DNA from 3 places in the Nitrincola salilacus genome. Region 3 is predicted to be linked to each of the others. Evidence: predicted binding sites of a transcription regulator. Region 3 holds the regulator's gene; each other region holds the start of a gene.

What was found. The regulator FliA, encoded in region 3, starts transcription of late flagellar genes. The targets are predictions, from matches to a motif close to CTAAAGTTNNNNNNNNNNCNGCCGATA.
Region 1: ACK3CJ_RS07655 (DUF5610 domain-containing protein) is a predicted target of FliA. The motif match lies at 1,717-1,743, and genes of this name have one in related genera.
Region 2: ACK3CJ_RS05565 (flagellar protein MotY) is a predicted target of FliA. The motif match lies at 5,155-5,181, and genes of this name have one in related genera.

What each region holds. Positions count from the first base shown of each region.
Region 1 covers NZ_CP176580.1:1,618,137-1,625,516, reverse strand. The annotation lists gene ACK3CJ_RS07660 (cyclodeaminase) at 1-395, shown strand, start outside; gene ACK3CJ_RS07655 (DUF5610 domain-containing protein) at 412-1,578, opposite strand; gene ACK3CJ_RS07650 (HTH-like domain-containing protein) at 2,027-2,266, opposite strand; gene tnpC (IS66 family transposase) at 2,332-3,768, opposite strand; one part of gene ACK3CJ_RS07640 (IS3 family transposase) at 4,415-4,901, shown strand; one part of gene ACK3CJ_RS07640 (IS3 family transposase) at 4,901-5,973, shown strand; gene ACK3CJ_RS07635 (Abi family protein) at 5,992-6,657, opposite strand; gene ACK3CJ_RS07630 (DUF6216 family protein) at 7,145-7,380, opposite strand, start outside.
Region 2 covers NZ_CP176580.1:1,191,424-1,198,803, reverse strand. The annotation lists gene ACK3CJ_RS05580 (hydroxymethylglutaryl-CoA reductase) at 1-956, opposite strand, end outside; gene ACK3CJ_RS05575 (hypothetical protein) at 1,084-2,661, opposite strand; gene ACK3CJ_RS05570 (argininosuccinate synthase) at 2,815-4,041, opposite strand; gene ACK3CJ_RS05565 (flagellar protein MotY) at 4,215-5,075, opposite strand; gene rnt (ribonuclease T) at 5,282-5,902, shown strand; gene ACK3CJ_RS05555 (quinone oxidoreductase family protein) at 5,963-6,931, opposite strand; gene ACK3CJ_RS05550 (LysR family transcriptional regulator) at 7,062-7,380, shown strand, end outside.
Region 3 covers NZ_CP176580.1:4,147,648-4,155,027, forward strand. The annotation lists gene ACK3CJ_RS19105 (protein phosphatase CheZ) at 1-200, opposite strand, end outside; gene cheY (chemotaxis response regulator CheY) at 225-596, opposite strand; gene ACK3CJ_RS19115 (RNA polymerase sigma factor FliA) at 696-1,406, opposite strand; gene ACK3CJ_RS19120 (MinD/ParA family protein) at 1,432-2,247, opposite strand; gene flhF (flagellar biosynthesis protein FlhF) at 2,266-3,693, opposite strand; gene flhA (flagellar biosynthesis protein FlhA) at 3,735-5,840, opposite strand; gene flhB (flagellar biosynthesis protein FlhB) at 5,981-7,123, opposite strand; gene fliR (flagellar biosynthetic protein FliR) at 7,128-7,380, opposite strand, start outside.

The DNA.
Region 1 (7,380 bases), 2.3 Mb from region 3:
ATTCAGCCCGCTCAGCCTGTGCCAAAGCGGATATCGTGGTGACCACCACTCCTTCAACCGAGCCTGTTCTTCACTGGGCAGATCTCAAACCCGGCACGCATGTCACGGCCATGGGCTCAGACAACAGCCACAAACAGGAACTGGAATCGACTATTCTGGACCAAGCGGATTTTATGGTGGTGGATAGACGCAGCCAATCGGAAAGCATCGGCGAACTGCATCACTTTCCCGGAGAGTTTCATGGCCAGGTACATGAACTGGGCGATCTGATTGCCCGTCAACACTATCTGAGAACAGATCCGGCACAGATAACCGTCTGTGATCTCAGTGGAACGGGTGTACAGGATACGGCTATTGCCAACTATACGGCGGGCAGGTTAAGTGCTGCCGTATAGTCGATCAAGCACCGATTTATGGCGCCTCGTTGACCGCTCCCAGCAGACTCTCCATATTATCCTGATAACGTGACTTCTGCTCGGCATCAGCGTCTTTGAAGCGGGTATCCTGCTCGGCCAGAGACTGCATGATGGATGCCCCGGCAGAACGCGAGTCTTCCAGGAAGGAGAGCATAGAGTTGTTGAACTGCTGATACAGCTCTTGCATCAACTGCTCCAGCAACTGACCACCGCGATTTTCCTGTGGCTGATCCAACTGTTCTGTCTGTTGATACTGACTGGCAGCACTGTATTGCTCAACCCGCATCATCTTCAGATCCATTGACGCCAGTTGAGTGCCATCAAAGGAGAGGTCGTTCGCCTGCTCAAATGCTTTCTGAATATCACCATTGTAAAACTCATCGGCCAGTTGACTGACATCACGGATCAGATTCTGGATCGCATCGATCTCATCCTCATTCAGATCACCTTCGATGGTGAAGCTGAAACCTGTGCTTTCACTACGACTGATATCAAAACGGCTGACGCTGTTACCTTGATCATCTGCAGCCACGGCAGCGGTGGCTGAGTAGTCCACGGATCGATTAAAGTTGATGGTGACCTTATCACCCTCTCGCGTGTTCAGCGTCAACTCAAAATCATCCGCTTGCTGATAGCGCTCTGCCACCGACATACCCACAGTACCTGCCAGTGCCGCATTTTTACCATTAGGTGACAACGCATCAAGTGCTTCAAATGTAAGCTTTTCGGTTTCTGCCACCTGATCCTTGATAACGCCATTAAGCAAGTTCAGACCAGAAAGGATCTCTTTGGCTTCGGCAAACCCCTGCTCTACCCCTTTCATCGCACGGTCATAGAGTGCCTGAACCTTCTCTTCTGATTCACCGCGGGCTCTTGCCTGCTCAAGCCCCGCCGCGACAAATTTGCTGATACGATCCGCGACCTTTTCAGGTGTGAACTCATTGGCATCGAGCTTTTTGAAGCCGCCCGCATCCATTCCAGGTATCTTCGTGGCCAGCTTCTCCAGCAGAAAGCTGTGCATTGCTGAGAGTGTGCCTGGACCATTACCGGACTTCGCCGCATTGGCCAGTCCAGCAGCAACGCCCGGAGGCTGATGCGCTTTCTGGCCGGGGTTACTCAGACCTTGAGATCCCTTGGCAAAGGGTGAATTGATACTGATCATGACAGACTCCAATCGGACAGACAGGACTGGCCGGGCTTTGTTATGGTTTGGACACCTTGCGCGAGCAACCTTGCGCGATAAGTTGTATCCAGTATAGCCGACCTGACCAACTGCCAGGATCCGGCAAATATAGAGGGCTATCGGCCAGAACCACGAAAACTTGAGCCTGTACCCTCTCAGAGTTTATTGATGCCAGCACTTGTTTTTACCGGAGAGTTTTTACCAAAACATTTCTATCAAAGCATTTATGTCAGAGTTCATCCAAAAATGAAATAGCGTCTCATATACGTGCATATGGAAGGTAAGCAATGGGATGGACTCCTCCTCACCTCACCGGTATCTACGTGCCAAAATGGTGAGTGAACAGTCAACCATCATAAAGATGAAAACCAGTTGGCTCAGGCTGCCTGAAAATGATTTATCGGACAACAACCTTGAAAACTCCGTCTTATAGAAGGTCTGTATTCAGTCCAGCTGATTTCAAGCTCTGAGTGAGGTTTCGCATTTTGCTGAACTCAGTACCAAAACTAGGCTTGAGCCCCACACCCTCGCAGAACTCTTTAGAGGTCACGTTCTTAAGCTGGTCTGCGTACTTAATCATTTGCAGATGCATCTCGACGGTGTACTGGTTGCGAGGCGCATCGGCCAGCGCTTTGCGGATCTGCTCATAGATCTCGGATTCGTTCATTTTTTAACCTTCAAGACCTCACCTTAGATAATTGTAACTATTCAGCCATTATAGACCCAGCAGGTTTATTTATTATCATCGGCAGCATTCATAAAAGGTAACAGCTCTCCTTTAAAAAGTGATGCCATAGCCTGCGAGCCGCTGACTCCTTGCTTGCGTGCAGTCGATAAATAACTCCGGACACGACAGAAGATATGAGCACCTTCCAGCGACCGGAAGCACCCTGATATTTTCTGCTGCACCTTGAGCATCCGGATATCCCGTTCACCTTGGTTGTTGGTAAAGGGCACATGGGGATCCTCTAAAAATCTAAGCACATCGGCTTCGAAGTTCCTCAGCCTCTCAAGTAGATTTCGTGCCGTTGAGCGCTTAAGGCGACCGCGTTTGCCGTCTCGTTGTACTTCATCGGGTGGCGGACATTCAATATCCGCTTTCTTTAAACAGTCTCTATAAGCTTTACGCCAACCTTCCGCTTGATCGGCAGGTACTGACCCGCCAGCATTGATGACGGCATCATTCATGGTGCACAGTAATGTCTGCATGCGCTGTGCCCAGGCTTGTTTGTCCTGCTCCCAGACGCGTTCAAGTTCACGCAAATGGTGAGCATTACACAGTGCATGCTGGCAATCGGTATAGCGGTAATAGGGTTTCCAGTGATCATGACACAGCGTACCGGTAAAGCGCGGTAAGATGCCGATCTGATCCATGGCTTCACTGCCTCGTTTTGAGTGAGGTGCTAACCACGTGAGTGACTCATTGGATGCACAATGCAGCCAATGACGCTTTCCACCAATATTGATACCGGTTTCATCGGCATGGATCACCTGCGCCTGAGTCAGACGCTGTTTGACCCATGACTCAAACGGCGCGGCTTTATCGAAGGCTTCTTTATTGAAGTTAAATAACGAACCGACACTTAACGGAATACTGAGCTGATCTTCAAAGTACTCACGTACGCGGTCATACGGCAGTAACTGATACAGGGATAAGTAAACCGCATGAGCCTTTAATACAGGGCCATATTGAACTGACGATTTCACACCCTCTGGAAAGGGCGCGGTGACACGATTACCCTGTTCATCTTCAAGGATTTCAGCACGGTACTCTGTGACGAGACGACTGATATCGATATCAAAGACCTGCCGAGTCTCATAGCCAGCGAACGTGTAAGTGCTCCCCTTGGGCAAGGTGCGACGATCGATTTTAACAACGTTGATCTCATCTGGATCATCCACGGGTTGTAATGTTTTCCCGATACGCCCCTGTTGGCCGCCGGGTTTACGATCACTTTTAGCGCGTTCTTTTTTAACGCGATCAGGATCCTGAGACGGGGGTTTGCTGCTATTGCGACTGTTGGTGTTGACGCGTCCTAGCAGGATTGGAATGATTAACAGGAGTATCTCAAACGTTGATCGTAACGATGGAGAAATAGATGCATCATCTTTAAGTTGCTGCCTTGCATTCGCTATGATCGCGTCGACATCAATATCACTGATCTTCATGAGATAGACCTGAATCCTGCTGTTTGATGGCTTATTATCGCACGCTTTTTTCAGATCGGATTTTTCGCTCTGTGATGCGTTCTAAGCGGTTTTAAGCATTCATCCTCGCAGGGAGTGATATCGTCTGATCTGTAACGACTGCGGGGCTAAATGGTGCGCTTGGTAAGTACATATGATGGAAGCCAGGGCGGCGATGAGATCTGGACGTTTTTAGCCAAAAACACTGTCAAGTACTTTTTTAGTTATTTTGGGCTGAATAGATACAGATAATTTAGCTAAATTATATACACAACCAATTTAGTCCAAGCACTACCAGGCTTTTAGCTGGTCGGATTTATCGGAGTATCGAGTAGTAAGTGCCTACCGGGCGGTCTTTACGACTGACCGTTATCATAGCCTGACGCGTTAGGAGGCCATTGAGCTCCCGCTTGAAGCGGGACATCGGCATTTTCACTTCTGGCTCCATCTGCTTGTAGGCGGCCAAACCTTCGACAGAGCAAATCCAGTTAAAATGGCTCTCTACGTAGCTGGTCATGTAATCGCTGTATCGATCAGGTGATAACCATTTCCCCGCCGTGTCAGAGTAGTTGTCCGGTCTTCTTTTCACAATAGTTAGTGTCAGACGGCGGGTGGTTAGCAGGTTCAAATGGCTGTTTATTCACCAGTAAGAAAAGAAGCAATATTAAAGAAGTTATTACCGCCGTTAAATCGCTCCGTGGCGCAGTTGGCTACAGAGGAAGGCATTTCTGAGCAGACGCTGTACAATTGGCGCAATCAGTTAAAAGCTCAAGGATATGCCGTGCCGGTCAGTGGACAAAAGCCTGATGATTGGTCAGGAGAAGCAAAGTTGGCGGTGGTGATTGAAACTGCCCCGTTATCAGAAACCGAGTTAAGCCAGTATTGCCGAGAAAAAGGCTTGTTGGTTGAGCAGGTTAAAGAGTGGCGCAGCGCCTGTGTGATGGGCAATGTGAGCGAGGTTCAGCACAAGGCTGCTGAGAAAAAGCAGGCCAGAGAAGATAAAAAGCGGATTAAGCAGTTAGAGCGCGAGCTAAACCGTAAAGAGAAAGCTCTGGCGGAGGCGGCAGCGTTGCTGGTCCTGCGAAAAAAGCTCAGAGCGTACTACGGCGAGGAGGACGAGGACAGTTAACGACGGTGAGCGAGCGCAACTTAAACCTAAGCTGGTTTGATGAAGCCGTGTTAGCGGGAGCCAGGCGCGATAAGGCCGCTCAGGAGCTTGAGATACCATTGCGCTCACTTCGCCGTTGGCGCGATGAGCAAGGCGCTGTGCTCGAAGATAAGCGGCCCACGGCAATAAGACCAGAGCCGAAGAACAAGCTTAATGAAGCCGAGCGCGAGCAGATATTAGCAACGTGTAATCGCGACGAATACGCCAGCTTGCCGCCATCACAAATTGTGCCACGGCTGGCAGATGATGGTGTCTACTTGGCCTCGGAATCGACGATGTACAGGGTGCTTAAAGCGGCAAATCAGCAACACCACCGAGGCAAAAGCAAAGCACCGGTGAGCCGAGCTAAGCCTACCAGTTACAGTGCTTCAGCACCAAACCAGGTGTGGTGTTGGGACATCAGCTATATGCCGTCTGGTATTCGAGGGCTGTACTGGTATTTATACGCGATCATCGATATTTACAGCCGAAAACTGGTCGCGTGGGAAGTGCACGAAAAAGAATGCAGCCAGTTGGCCAGTGAGCTGGTACAGCGCGCGTTACTGCGTGAGCAATGCTTGTTTAAGCCACTGGTGTTGCACTCGGATAACGGTAGCCCGATGAAAGGCAGCACGCTCAGGGTAAAATTGCAGGAGCTGGGTGTAACGTCCTCGTACAGCAGGCCCAGAGTGAGCAATGATAACCCGTATGTGGAATCGTTGTTCAAAACGGTGAAGTACTGCCCACAGTGGCCATCAGGCGGCTTTGCTACCTTAGAAAGCGCCAGAGTATGGATGATGGGTTTTACGACGTTCTATAACCATGAGCACCGCCATAGCGGTATACGGTTCGTGACACCGGTGCAGCGCCACAAGCAGCAAGACGAGGCACTTCTGGCAAAACGGAAGTCGGTGTATGAACAAGCGAAATCAGAGTATCCAGAGCGATGGTCTGGCAGAGCAACAAGAAACTGGACGCCTATAGGCTCAGTAAGTCTGAACCCAGATCGGGAAATCGTACCGGTTCAGGCAGCAGCGTAAAACGAGAAAATCGGACAACTACCTTGAAAAACTCCGTTTCAGCAACTCTGTGATGCGATCATGTATAAGTTTGAGCCTTTGGATTGCATCGGAAGGTGTGATCGGTGCATTTTGAACCAAGGCAGGAGTCGGACTACCTTGGCGATACCGTCGCTCTTCGTATAGGTCACCTTGCTTCCATACAGGCTCAAAGTGGGCTATCCGGTTTCTGATTTTGTTTACCAGATCCATCCTCGAATAAAGGGCATCTTGGTTTCGCAGCACAGACCAATGCGCAGAAGTAGTATAACGATGCCCCGGAACAATTTGAGGAATCAAATTCCCCCAAGGTAAAGCTGCGTCAAAAAGTTTTGGCCAAAATCCAAAGGTCATTCTTGAGACGACATCGTTTGCAGAAGGAGCGGGGACTTTCGGTCTCAACTGTCCAGTTCGTCGATGTCTAGTATGAGTTTCCTTTTGAATTTTTTGTGCTGACTTTGGCGGCAATGTAATGTAGTAGTACCAGTCATTGGAGTCGTTTCTGCCTACAGACCGGTGGCTGTGCAGGTGTAAGCTCAACGCAGTGTGGAAGCGGTTGCGCATAACAACCTCAGTGATTGAAATCAAGCGGAATAGCGTTGCGGAAAGGGCCTCGTTCCAGCAATATATGCCATACAGCTCGTGATCGTTTGCGCCGTGAAACATAGCCCGATAGCTGGACAGCCGGGCAACAGATATGTCTATGTGAGTCTGGTGAATATTGGCGGGTTGCACTCGCTGGCCTCCTATCCTATACTAGATCCCGTAAGCACTTGGGTTTATATCTTTTCTCTGCTCACTTCGGTCAGCTTGAAGGGGTCCAAGATGCGAAGATTTAATCAGAAAGACTCTCCGAAAGGAGGGTCTTTCTGCTTTTAAGATCAATAAGTTACAAACTCAAGCCGCTCTATATAATTTAGCTAATTTATATAGACTCCAATCAAAACACAAGCTTTAATCCTCGAAAACAATAAGCCTCCTCCCTCCTGTCTACTTACAGAAGGGTATCTCAATATAGATAAACGGGACATTAATCCAGTCAATTAACTTCATTACTCGCCAGAGTAAGGGGTACCTATGTCTTCAAACGGTTGATGCTAATTGGGATCAGCAGTTGAGGCAGAAGGTATATCTATCTAGTGAGGTCGGAGGGCTATTGTGATGGGGCGCTGTCACCATCTTCTGAATCTAGAGCTTGAGCCCGTGCTGCTGTGTCTCCGAGCTTTTTCTTTAAGTAACTCTTGGCTTGTCTCGCAGAGTTCAGTCGTAGAGCGGAGTTAAAGCAATAGAGAAAGAGCGGCAGGAAAGCCAATGCAAGCCACACGAATGATTTCTGGTTGTTGATTATTTCATCAATACGTTGGATGTCTTTTGCATTTGTGAAGGATT
Region 2 (7,380 bases), 1.9 Mb from region 3:
AGCACAGTTGCGGCACATATAGCAGCCAGACGCCGCGCATTGGCTCCTGGTTCCCGCTCTTCACGACAACCGAGCAGGCGCAGATTCTCTTCCACGAATTCTATACCCTTGCCGTTGCCTACACTGCCTACAATCAGGTTTGGCAGCGTGCAGGAAAAATAAAGATCTTCACCTCTGAGCTCGGCATGCACCATACCCTGCGATCCCTCTATGATATTGGCGGCATCCTGCCCTGTCGCAAGATAAAAACCCAACAGCATATTGGCAAAGTGCGCATTAGCGCTGCGCAAGCCACCGGCAATCATCGTACCAATCAGGTTTTTCTTGATATTCAGATCCACCACCTTTTCCGGCGTGGTCTTGAGTCTACGCTCACACAGGCTGCGCGGGATCACTATTTCACTGACGACATATTTACCACGCCCCAGTATTCCGTTCACGGCACTGGCTTTCTTGTCAGTACAGTAGTTAGCGGAGATGGAGCTGTATCTGAGATTGGGATACTGCTGCAAGATCCAGGGAATCAGCCTGTCGGCAGCATTGGTCACCATATTGTGGCCTGAAGCATCGCCGGTGGTAAACTCAAGACGCAGATAGAGCAGATTACCGACGATCTGGCTGTGCATATCAATCAGGCGCGCAAAACGACTGCTCTGACTGACCACCGCATCCAGCTCTGCCTGTCGCAGCTTAATTGAAGTCACTGCCTGATGGGCTGCCATGGCATCGTCTGCTTCCAGCAGAATCGAGCGGGTCATACGCTCGTCGATCACACTGGTATTGATCCCTTCCGTCAGCACCGATACTCGCGCACCTCTGCCGACCGAATGCCACAAAGGCGTTTCATAGGTGGCCAAGGGAACACTGATGCTTTCATTCAGCGTCTGCCCCGTGATTTTCAAAGGCCCGACCCAGCGCATGGGTACAGGTGCCTGAAGTATTTTATGCGACTTCATAAGGTTTTGAGTTACCACCCCTTCGATGCACGCCTGTGCACGGGGTACAGCGTCATCCTGACATAAACAAAAAAAGGGCTACAAGCCCTGCAACCCTCAGGTGAAAATTTTATCTACCCCTACCGCGTTATGCAATCTCTGCCGGTCGCAACTGTAACGCAAAACGCTCAGCGAGAGTCTGATATCGCTGCAACTGCCGCGCGCTCAGCGCTCCGAAGTTAATCCCCGTCACAACACGGGCACAGTTGGCCAACACATCAGTATCGGTATCCGAGTTGGATTTCAACAACTCAAGCCCAGCATGCAGCAGGTTCAGCGCTACTGCAATATTATCCGGCGCCAAACTGTAGGCATACTTGAACTGCTTGAACGCCTCAGCCAGATCACGACTGCGAAACCCCATCAGCCCGCGCATATTGGCGCGCCCCCACTCCATGGTGGTCAACTGGCGCGCGACATCCTGCTTATGCTGCTTACAGACGATATCCTGCGTCGTTTTCTCCAATCCATCCACCAGCAGATCCATACACTCCGCCTGCATGGACAGATCCAAGCGCTCGAAAAGCCGTACTGCCTCAGAGGCGACCAGATCCGAGCTTTTGTGCTCGCCTTTGCTACGATATATTTCAGACGCCAACAAACGGGTCTTGAAACGAATCGCCAGATTATCCACAAAGTCATGTCGCGCCAACTCCAGCATCCTGACCGCATCCGCCACCAGAGTCGAATTATCGACTTTGGACTCCTCCACCTGCTTCATCAGCACACGCACATAGCCCATATAGTACTCTGCACACTGGAATGGAGAGTAGCGTGCATACTCAATTGCTGCACGATATCCATCCGCCGCCATGCGCCACTCTGATGAGAAGGCCGCCATACTCGCCAACTCCGACTGCAGCAAGGGCACAGTTGGCTGCAGCATCACTGCCTTACGCAGAAGAGTCAGAGCCTGGTTACGCTCGCCCATCAGCCAATGCAGACGAGCCATCCAGGTAAACGCCTCAACACACACCTGCTGCTGATCGATCACCCCCTGCATCTCGTCGCGACAGCGTTGATAATTACCTGTATGAAAACTGCAGATACCTATCGCCACCCTGACCCAAGGCTTATCATGAACACGTACCATCTCCTCAAACAGACTCAGTGCCGCTGCATAATCCTTTTTCTCCAGCAGAATCATTCCCTTCAAGCGTTGTAACTGCCCCTGCAACCCCGGAAACTGCTTTGCTATTCTGTCACAGCACTCATAGCTTTCCTGCAGTTTACCGGTATCCAGAAGCTGCTCGGCGGGTTTTAGATAAGACTTTGCACGCAGCAGTTTTTCGATCCGTGTGCGGATCCTCACGGAATCATAGGGTTTGGAGATATAGCCATCGGGGGAGTTTTCGGGCGAACCGAAGAGCAGCTCAGAGCGCTCAGGATCAATGACAAGAACGAAACAGGTAGAGAACTGGCGCCGTTCGGCAGCATGAAGCTCCTGCAGCACCTGCAGGCCATTTTTTTCGCGCGAACCCAGATCGTAAGCGATGAAACAGAGATCAATAACGGTAGAGGTCAGAACACTGACAGCCATATTGACAGACGATGCAACCTGAATATCCACAAAGCCGTAACCACTCAGCATCACCCTGAGTTCTTCCAACTGCTCCAGATTCTTCTCGACTATCAGTACCGACTGCTCGGCAAAGGTATTGGTCATAACTCCAACCTGAACGTGACTGCAACGCCCCCTGATCTCAGGTTGTTCAAAAGTAGCATGAAAATCAGAGCACTAGCCAGTTTATACCGGCATCGGACTGAAATAACAAACCCCGCATAGAGCGGGGCTTGTTTCAGAACAGGCAGCGCCTGATCAATCATCCAGCAGATTACGCCCTTTGCTGGCCGCAATACGCATGCGCAGTGCATTCAGCTTGATGAAACCCTCGGCATCCTTCTGATTGTAGGAGCCTGCATCATCTTCAAAGGTAGCAATGCTTTCATCAAACAGACTGTCATCGGAACGACGACCCACTGCAGACACTCCACCTTTATAAAGCTTAACGCGCACTTCGCCATTCACATGACGCTGGCTGAAGTCGATCATCTGCTGCATCATCTTGCGCTCTTCAGACCACCAGAAGCCGTTATAAATCATTTCAGCATAACGTGGCATCAGAGAGTCTTTGAGATGCGCTACTTCGCGATCCAGAGTCAGGGACTCAATCGCACGATGCGCCTTCATCATGATGGTGCCGCCCGGCGTTTCATAGCAGCCGCGTGACTTCATGCCGACAAAACGGTTTTCGACGATATCCAGACGGCCAACACCATTGGCACCACCAATGCGGTTCAATGTTTCCAGCACGGTAGCCGGGCTCATCTGCTCGCCATCGATCGCAACGATATCACCCTTGCTGTAAGTCAGTACCAGATAGGTCGGCTCATCAGGCGCTGCTTCAGGGCTGACGCTCCAGCGCCACATCTCTTCTTCAGCTTCTGCCCAGGGATCTTCCAGAATGCCGCCTTCGTAAGAGATATGCAGCAGGTTGGCATCCATGGAGTAAGGTGATTTCTTTTTCTTGCCAGCGAAATCAACCGGAATATTGCGCTCTTCGCAATATTGCATCAGTTTTTCACGCGAGGTCAGATCCCATTCACGCCAGGGCGCAATCACCTTGACACCAGGCTTGAGTGCATAAGCACCCAGCTCGAAACGAACCTGATCATTCCCCTTGCCGGTAGCACCATGAGAGATGGCATCTGCGCCGGTCTCGTTGGCGATCTCGATCAGACGCTTGGCGATCAGAGGGCGCGCAATTGATGTACCCAGCAGATACTCGCCTTCATAGATGGTGTTGGCACGGAACATCGGGAACACATAATCGCGCACGAACTCTTCGCGCAGATCCTCGATGTAGATCTCCTTGACACCCAGCGCCTGAGCTTTGGTACGCGCAGGCTCAACCTCTTCACCCTGACCTATGTCAGCCGTAAAGGTTACCACTTCGCAATTATAGGTATCCTGCAACCAACGCACGATTACAGAAGTATCCAGGCCGCCGGAATACGCCAACACGACCTTTTTAATTTCGGACATAGAATGCTCCAGATCACTGAAACCGGCTAACCTGTCCGGGAGCCGGTCGTCTGAGTTACTAAACTCTGATTGTTTAATACTGATTGTTTAATACTGATTGCTAATACTGATTGCTAATACTGATTTACGACAAACAAGTCGGGAATTTTAACAGAAAGCACGCAAACACGCTTCTATTCACGCTCAAGGCGTATGGTAACACGTCGATTTCTGGTCCTGTTGTCCGGCGTATTATTTGCCACGACCGGATAACGCTCACCATGATAACGGGTAATGATCATAGATTCATCAATACCCTGCTGCAACAGGTAATTGGTGACCTCTTCTGCACGTCGTTTGGACAGATCGCGGTTCAGCAGGCGCCTGCCGACATTATCACTATGACCATCCACATAGATGGTAGTGACCGTATCATCATGCTGAACATACTGCACAATCAGATCCAGACGATCTCTGGTGGCATCTGACAACATGATCTGAGCAGATGGAAACAGCACGGCGGTCCGGGCAATCTGTCGATAGTTGACCGGCAACAGCTGAGCCACACAGTCCATATAGTCACTGTAGGCCGATTTGAAGTTGACTGATGAGATACCCACACTGACCGGCTGGGCCGACTGATACCAGTTCTGACCACTGAAAGTTGGGCTCATCCCCCGGTAAAGCGCCGACATCATCTGTGTTGCACCAGCACCATTGATCCGAACACGGCCCGACTGCACAGACATCTCGCCAAGCATTTCCGGTGCAATTCCAGGCTGCCAGGCAGGCGCCTCGGCGATCAGTCTCACGGTACCTTCAATCTGTTGCTGCTGGGTGGGTACCAGATTGAAATTCAGCGTTTCACCCGCTTCGTGCTCAAATATGGCATAACCGAATGCGGGAATCTGATGCATCATCCGGCACTCGAAGTGAGACACTTCTATCTCCCAGCGGGTATCATCAATGGGCGCACGGAAAGTGGCAGCACCCGCCGCCTGAAAAGACAGAAGAGTCGCACCAGCCATTAACCGGAAGAACCACAGTTTCGTCATAGTATGCGCACTTATACTCACAGCCTTGGCAATCACAGCCCTGGAAACTCTTGAGCCATCCATTGAACTATCCACGAACTATCGGCCGAACCGCCAAATCCTTTAGATCCGGTTTTGAATGCCGCCCGGCAACTGTTACAATATTGGCCACTCTTTCACCTGCTTTTTAAGGATTACGTTTGACTCCCACAGACGGATTTAGCCTGATGGCCGACCGCTTTCGCGGTTATCTCCCTGTCGTTGTTGATGTCGAAACCGCCGGTTTCAACGCCACTACCGATGCTCTGCTTGAAATTGCCGCCGTCACCCTGACCATGGATGAGACAGGCTATCTTCTGGTCGACCAGAGCTACAGCGCCAATATCAAACCATTTCCCGGTGCTAACCTGGAACCATCAGCACTCGCATTCACCGGCATCAATCCTGATGACCCTGCGCGCAATGCGATCGACGAAGCCACCGCACTGGAGTCCATTTTCAAGCCGATCCGCAAAGCAATCAAGTCCAACGGCTGCAAGCGCGCCGTACTGGTCGGCCATAACGCCTCATTCGATCATGGCTTTGTCAATCGGGCAACCGAGCGCTGCCAGATCAAACGCAACCCCTTTCATCCCTTCTCCACCTTTGACACCGCCACGCTGGCTGGTCTGGCATTCGGACAGACCGTTTTGGCCAAGGCCTGCGACGTCGCTGGTATCGAATTCGACAACAAACTGGCCCATTCAGCACTCTATGATACACTGAAAACAGCTGAACTCTTCTGCCTGATTGTTAATCGCTGGAAAGACCTGGGCGGGTGGGATCTGGTCTTGCAAACGCGAGACTGATCAAGACAACGGCGAGCAGCTGCGGCTTGTGCACTTCGGGGCTATAAACCAACTGCCTCCTCATTCGGGTATCAGTATCAGAGCCCCTGAAGTCTTGCGAGACTCAAGGTCCATGTGGGCCTGCGCTGCTTCTTTGAGTGAGTAGCGACTGATATTATCGGTCCTGATTATGCCTTTCTCAATCTTGTCAAATACCGCAGCAGCACCGGCTTCCAGCTCCTTTCGTACGGCAGTGTAGTGAGCAATGGATGGCCGTGTAAGGAAAATGGAGCCTTTGGCGCCCAGCAAAGATACATCAAGCGCGGGGGCGGGTCCCGATGCTGCACCGAAACTCACCAATGTCCCCCTTACTTTCACGCAGTCAAGAGAGCCCATAAAAGTATCCTGCCCCACAGAGTCATAGACAACGTCTGCACCTTTGCCACCCGTGATTTCACGAACCCGTTCGACAAAGCTTTCTTGACTGTAGTTGATGACATGATGGCAGCCATTTTCCTTCGCTATTCTGGCTTTATCTTCAGTACTGACAGTACCGATTACATTGGCACCGATATGGCTCAACCACTGGCAAGCAATTTGACCCACACCTCCAGCAACAGCATGAAACAACACAGTATCTCCGGCCTTTACCGAATAGCACCGAGTGATCAGATATTCTGCCGTCAAACCCTTAAAAATCAGCGCTGCCGCAATATCACTTCGAACTGCATCAGGAATTTTCACAACGCGTGCGGCGGGAAGTAACCGTGAAGTCGAGTAAGCACCAGGAGGGCCTCCCACATAAGCGACGCGATCACCTACCGAGAGACCTGACACATCAGCACCGACAGCCTCAATTATACCCGCCCCCTCTATACCCAGCCCACTGGGTAGTGACAGCGGCGCAGCGAATGTACCTGTTCTGTGATAAATATCGATGTAGTTTACCCCGATCGCTTCGTGGCGTAGCAGAACCTGTCCGTTACCCGGTTCTGGCAGCTCAACCTCTTTCCACTGAAGAACATCCGGGCCCCCGAACCTCTCAAACATGTATGCGCACGACTTGACTGACATAATAAATTCCCAGATATTGGCTGTTAGACATCAATTCACTCTATCGAGTGACAATCGAACTGAAAACAGACAAATTTCAAAAACAGGATTTCAAATCTGGAAAGATATGAAATGGGATGATCTTAGATATTTCTTATCCGTCGCACGAACCGGAAGCCTGACCGAATCGGCGAAAGTTCTACGTGTGAGCCCTTCGACAGTTTCCAGACGAGTCAGCGAGCTCGAACAAGATATTGGATCCGAGCTATTCATACACTCCAAAGAAGGATATGAACTGAATGAGTCCGGCCTGAGCCTGTTGCCTTTAGCAGAACAGGCAGAAGCACACTTAATGCGACTGGAGAGAAATGCAACACTCAAGAAAGATGAAATATCCGGTGTCGTGCGTATAGCATTGCCGGAGCTGTTAGGTCAGTACCTGATAA
Region 3 (7,380 bases):
TTGATAGCTTCATGAAGACCACGGGTGAGATGCCCGACTTCATTGTAAAAGACCTGATGTCTGGCTTGCTGCAACTCATTGATCAGCTCAACTGCCTTAAACAGATCACCTGAATCGAGCGTTGTGACAAGCTCCTGGGCTTTTACCTTCAGAAGCTCTTCCAAGCCCTCAAACTCAAGGACGGAGAGATTTTTTATCATAATTAGAACTCTCTATACGGGTGATCAGCCAATACGCTCGAAAATCTTCTCAATCTTCTCTTTAAGTACAACAGCCGTAAAAGGCTTGATCACGTAACCATTAACCCCAGCCTGAGCTGCAGCAATGATCTGCTCCTTTTTAGCCTCCGCCGTCACCATCAAAACTGGAATATGTGACAGATTGGGATCAGCACGAACCGCTTTGAGGAGATCGATTCCGGTCATACCCGGCATGTTCCAATCGGTGATCAGAAAATCGATTCGTCCCTGCTGCAAAATTGGAAGCGCTGTTTTGCCATCATCAGCCTCATCCACATTTGTGAAGCCCAGGTCCCGCAGCAGATTTTTGATAATGCGCCTCATCGTAGAGAAGTCATCTACAACAAGTATTTTTATGTCTTTTTTCAAGACACTCACCCCCACATTCAAACACTATCGAATCAGACTATAACATCCAATACTAATCACGCTTGCATGTAATAACAAATAAAATAGTTAATGCCATTCACGCAAACGACTTTTCAAACGCAACGCAGCCTGAGTGTGAATCTGACTGACCCTGGATTCACTGACGCCCAATATGCTGCCGATCTCCTTCAGATTAAGCTCTTCGTCGTAATATAACGCCAATACCAGCCTTTCACGCTCAGGCAGGTTACTGATCGCATCCGCCAGAGCCTGGCGAAAATTACCCTCCTGAAGCTGCATCATCGGCCCGGGATCATCTCCCTCGAACTGCATGCCGGTACTGTCATCATCCCCATGAGCCAGCTCATCAATACTGAACAGCCGGCTATCCAGAGAGTCCTGCAAGAGGGCATGATACTCGGTAACGGAAACGCCCAGTTCGGCCGCCACCTCCGCATCGCTGGCATCGCGCCCGAGCCTGGCCTCAATCTGATGTATCGCCTCCGTCACCCTGCGCCCATTGCGATGCACTGAGCGCGGCGTCCAGTCTCCACGACGCACTTCATCTATGATTGAGCCACGAATTCTGATCCCGGCGTAGGTCTCGAAGCTCGCCCCTTTACCGGGGTCGAACTTTCTGGCCGCTTCCAGCAGACCAATCATGCCCGCCTGAACCAGATCATCCAGGATTACATTGGCAGGCAAGCGCGCCATCAGATGATGGGCGATGCGTTTTACCAGAGGGGCATACTGATCAATCAGTTCGTGAGCCGATGTAAACTGCAGCTGATTGTACATACCGCTTCTTCGTCAGCGCTAAAACTCAACCCTTGTTTACCAGTCGTTCGACAAAGAACTCCAGGTGACCTCGGGGGCTATTCTGTACAGGCCACTCATCCACCTTGTTTGCCAACTGCCGATAGGCCAATGCCGACTTACAATTAGGAAAGGCTTTCATAACAGCCTTTTGCTTCTGCACAGCCTTTCTTATCGACTCATCATAAGGTATTGAGCCAACGTATTGAAGCGTAACATCAAGAAAGCGATCCGTCACTGTCAACAACTTGCTGAACATGTTCCGACCCTCGGTTTCAGCACGCACCATATTGGCCAGCACACGAAAGCGAGTCATCTGATAATCACGATTAAGAAGCTTGATGAGTGCATACGCATCGGTAATGGAGGTTGGTTCATCACAAACCACAACAAGCACCTCTTGAGCCGCCCTGACAAAACTGACAACAGACTCGGAGATACCTGCCGCGGTGTCAACGATCAACACATCCATCTGGTCAGAGATATCATTGAAAGCATGAATCAACTCGGCATGCTCATGCACACTCAGCGCAGTCATCTCCTGAGTCCCGGAAGATGCCGGTACTATCCACAGGTTTTCTGCAGCCTCTACCAGCACCTCCAGCAACGAACATTCTCCGGATAAAACATTGGAGATATTCTTCTTGGGACGAAGCCCCAGCAGCACATCCACATTGGCCAGCCCAAGGTCCGCATCCATCAACACCACCCGCCGCCCCATTTCACTGAGAGCGACAGACAGATTCACTGACACATTGGTTTTACCAACACCGCCTTTGCCACCAGTGACAGCGATAACCTTGACGGGATGCGTACGCTTCATAATCAATTCTCTGGCACCTTAGCCCGCCTGAAAGAAGCGGCCATCCTCATCCGAATCCCGGGAGCGTTCATTATCACGCTGCGAAGTTACAACGGCACGACTGACCAGATCACGGCGCTGAGCCACGACAATATCGTCCGGTATCCGCTGACCGTCTGTGACATACGCCACAGGCAGTTGCTTTTCTATTGCAATTGTCAGGGCCTCACCGAGACTTCCAGACTCATCCATTTTGCTCAGAACACAGCCATTGAGCCCCAACTCTTTATAAGTCTCATAGGCACTTTCAAGAAGCTGTCGCTGACTGGAGCAGGAGAGTACCAGCAGTTTTTTCAATCGCATTGAGACCGAAGACAGCGACTCCATCTGCTGTTGACCGGCCGGGTCGCGTGCATTCATACCCGCCGTATCAATCAATACAAGACGCTTCCCGCGCAAAGAGGTCAATACCTCTTCCAGATTATGGTTCTCATCAACCACTCTAACCGGCACATCAAGAATACGACCAAAAGTTCTCAGCTGCTCATGAGCCGCTATGCGATAACAATCGGTAGTCACCAACGCCAGACTTGAACTGCCGTGTTGAAGTACATATCGAGCCGCCAGCTTGCCGATAGTCGTCGTTTTCCCGACACCCGTCGGACCGACAAATGCCACCATACCACCTCGCGCGATAAACTCTTCACCCACCACAGGAATAGCCTCTGCAAGCTTTCCAAGAGAATTGCGCCAAGCCTTATCCACCGGGAGATCCGGCTCGATACCCGCCATCAGATGCTGCACAAGACGGCGACCAAGACCGATTTTTTCCAATCGCCCACCGATGCGAGCAGCCTGAGCATTTTCAAACACGGGCTGATCCGTGGAAGCTGGTGAAGCGGTCGACTGGACCACTTGCCGTTCAAGCAGAGCACGCAGCTGATGAATCTCCTGCTGCATTGTTTTCATCATCTGCTGAGACTCCTGGCGCGCAGACGAGAGCACTTCATCAGCACCTGCACCATCATAACTCGGACTCACCCGCTCCTGACGGGAAGGCTCTTTGGCTCGCTCCTTCTGCCGCTCTTTGAGCGAGTCAAGAATAAAGCGCAGATCCTCACTCTCATCATCATCCATCTGCCGATTGGCATTCATATCCACAGGCGGCGAGGACTGCTCAGACTGCTCTCTGACCTCAGCGATACGAAACTGAGCACGCCGCAACTCCGCCTCGAGCTCTTCGTTACGCGATGGCTCCGGCCGGGCAGATTGCTTTCGCTGTAGCTGCTGCCGCGTGCGCTTCAGCTCCGTCTGCGCCAGCTCATACTCCTGCTCCCGGGCGGCAACGACCTCTACCCCCCCGGCAACACGATGATTGGAGATGATCACGGCATCAGGGCCTATTTCGTCACGAACACGCCGCATCGCCTGGCGCATGTCAGGTGCAAAAATACGTTTAACTTTCATACCTATTCCTTATCGGTAGCCAGCCCGAAGTTTTTTCCCTGTTAGCCATTACCACCTCCCACCGTTGCCACAATGGTAATTTTCTTATTTTCCGGTATTTCCTGATAAGAGAGCACATGTATCTGACGATCACCATAGCGCACAAAACGTGCCATCAGTGGTCTGATTGGGGCCGACACCAGCAGAACGGAAGGCTTCCCCGCAATCTCTTGCTGCTGCGCGGCCTGACCAAGTGATGTTTGAAGTCTTTCAGCCATGCCCGGCTCCAATACTGCCACCTCTTCAGACTGCGAACCCTGCTGCATTGATCCCAGCAGCATCTGCTCCAGTGATGGATCCAGCGTAATCACAGGCAACTCGGGATCTGCTCCATTAATACTCTGCACAATCAAACGAGACAAGGCCACACGGACCGCCGCTGTCAACGCCAGAGGATCAGCGGCAGAACGATCTGCCGCCTCAGCCAGAGCCTCAGCTATCGACCTGAAGTCCTTCAGCGAGACCTGCTCCATCAACAAATTCTGCAACACTTTCAACAACACACTTATGCTGACTTTTTTCGGAATCAACTCCTCAACCAACTTCGGTGAGTGTTTGGTCAGCAGATCCAGCAACTGCTGAACCTCTTCATGCCCAAGCAGTGAGTGCGCATTGACCTGCAAAATCTGATTAAGATGAGTGGCAACCACTGTACTGGCATCTACGACCGTATACCCCAGAGTCTGAGCATGCTCCTTTTGCCCCTTTTCTATCCAGACCGCATCCAGACCAAAAGCAGGGTCCTTAACGGCAACACCTTTCAGTGTGCCAAACACCTGACCCGGGTTTATTGCCAGCTCACGATCAGGATAAACCTCAGACTCACCAGAGATAACGCCCATCAGCGTAATCCTGTATGCACCCGGCATCAGATCAAGATTATCTCTTATGTGCACAGAAGGCACCAGAAAACCCAGATCTTGTGACAGCTTTTTCCGGACCCCCTTGATCCGACTCAACAGCTGCCCTCCCTGCATTTTGTCGACCATGGGTATCAGACGATAACCGACCTCCAGCCCGATCATATCAACCGGCATGACATCATCCCAGTTCAGATCCTTGTGCTCCTCTTCAGGAGGCGACTCTGGCTCAGCCGCCTGCTCTGCACTTACCTGTTGCTTCAGCAGCTGTTTTTTGTGAATTAACCAGCCCACCCCTCCCGCGATAGCAGCCAGCGACAGAAAAGCGACGTGAGGCATACCCGGCACAATACCGATGATCGCGATCACACCCGCGGCCACCATCAGCGCTCTGGGAGAAGAGAACATCTGCCTGAATACCTGATCACCCATCTCTTCGGATGAGTTGGCACGCGTCACCATGACAGCAGCTGCGGTAGACAAGAGCAGGGACGGCAACTGAGCCACCAATCCATCACCGATGGTTAACAGAGAGTAATTCCGCAAAGCGGTTTCAAAATCAAGATCATGCTGCAACATACCGATCGCCAGCCCACCGATCAGATTGATAACCAGAATCAGGATACCGGCTACAGCATCACCCCTGACAAATTTGGACGCACCATCCATCGCTCCGTAGAAATCCGCTTCCTGGGTGATATCCTGACGCCGTTGCTGAGCTTCTTCCTGCGTGATTAACCCCGAGTTCACATCCGCATCGATAGCCATCTGCTTACCGGGCATTGCGTCCAGGGTAAAACGCGCACTCACTTCAGAAATACGGCCGGCACCCTTGGTTACCACGACGAAGTTGATGATGACCAGTATCAGAAACACAACAATACCGACCACATAGTTACCACCAACCACAACATCACCAAACGCCTTGATCACCTGCCCCGCAGCGTCCCCTCCCTCATGCCCCCGCAGGAGCACGACACGCGTTGAGGCAACGTTCAGCGCCAACCTCAGCAGCGTGGCAGCCAGCAAAATAGTTGGGAACACCGCAAAATCAAGCGGACGCAGAGCGTATATACAGACCAGCAGGACGACAATTGACAGCGCGATGTTGAAGGTAAAAAAAACATCGAGCATAAACGGCGGAACAGGCAACGTAACCATCGCCAATATGACGAGCAGCAGCAAGGGAATACCAATATTCCCATGACTGATACTGCGCACATTTTGCAGAAAGGCTACTCGATCCACTCGTTTCAACCGTCAATAAAACATCACATTAACTTGCAAACACTTGATCAGCTTTGAAAATTGACTATCCACCCTAGATAAGTCAATTATCTGACACATCAAATGCAATCAGCAGGTTAAATGCAAGAATCACGCCAATTCTAGTCTTCATCCACTTTCAGATCATCGGGAATCTTAAGCTCGGTTTCACGTGGTGGGACAGGTTGCTTTCCGGCACCGATTTTGAAAGTTCGCATCTGGAAAACGTAAGCAAGCACCTGTGCGACTGCGGTATACAGACCGGAAGGTACCTCTTCATTTATTTCCGTTGCGTAGAACAGTGCTCGCGCCAATGCAGGGGAGGAGAGAATCGGGACATCATGCTCTTTCGCGATTTCGCGAATTTTGAGGGCAACAAAATCCGCCCCCTTGGCAATCACAATCGGCGCATCACTGGACGACTGATCATAGCGTATTGCAACCGCATAGTGAGTTGGGTTGGTTATCACAACGTCGGCTGTGGGCACTTCCGACATCATTTTGCGCTGAGAGACCTCGAACTGTAACTGACGTATACGCCGCTTGATCTCTGGCTTACCTTCAGTGTTCTTATGCTCGTCCTTGACCTCCTGCATCGTCATTTTCAGCTTTTTGTTATAGCTGTAGTGCTGCCACGGCACATCCATCAACACAATGATCAGTATGGATGCAGCCAGTGCCAGAAAGATCCATCTCAGGATCGTCACGGCATGTACCGTTGCTGGTTCAACCGGCTCACTGATCAGAGACACCAACTCATGCCTGACACCCAGCAGCACAATTACTGCTACCGAACCTACAATCAGCACCTTACCTATCGCCTTGACCAGCTCAACCAGCGCATTACCTGAGAACATTCTCTTGATGCCCGCAATAGGATCAAGACGACTACCCTTAGGTTGCAACGCATCGGTACTGAAGTTCCACCCTCCCATGAACATCGGGGTCAGCAGCGAGACCATGAATACCAGTAGATAAAAGCCCCAGAGGCTGAAAAATGACATGAACATGGATTCAAACAAATGCTTGATCATGTAAGAGGTATCCCAGATCTCGTCATGACGGAGTGTAAAGTTATACTTCATCATTTCCATCAGCGCACTGGCCAGCATGCTTCCGAAAAGCAGAGCCGAGATTGCGGCCGTCATCAGCAGCGCAAAAGTATTCAACTCACGCGAGCGAGGAATATCCCCCTTGTCACGCGCTTCCTGAAGACGCTTCGACGTAGGGTCTTGTGATTTCTCCTGACCGGATTCTTCAGCCATTCAGCTAAGCTCCACCATTCAGAAACCCGGCAATGAAGTCGAGTACGAAGTCACTCATGCGCACATAGTGCTCATAGAAGATGGGAATATTAAACCAGTGAAACAACAACCCCATCAGCATAGCAAACGGGAAGCCGAGGGCAAAAATATTCAACTGGGGGGCTGCTTTGGTCATCACACCAAACGCCAGGTTGATTGTCAATAACGCCATGGATGCCGGCAGAGCCATTACCAGCGCGCCAGTAAAAAGCCAGCTT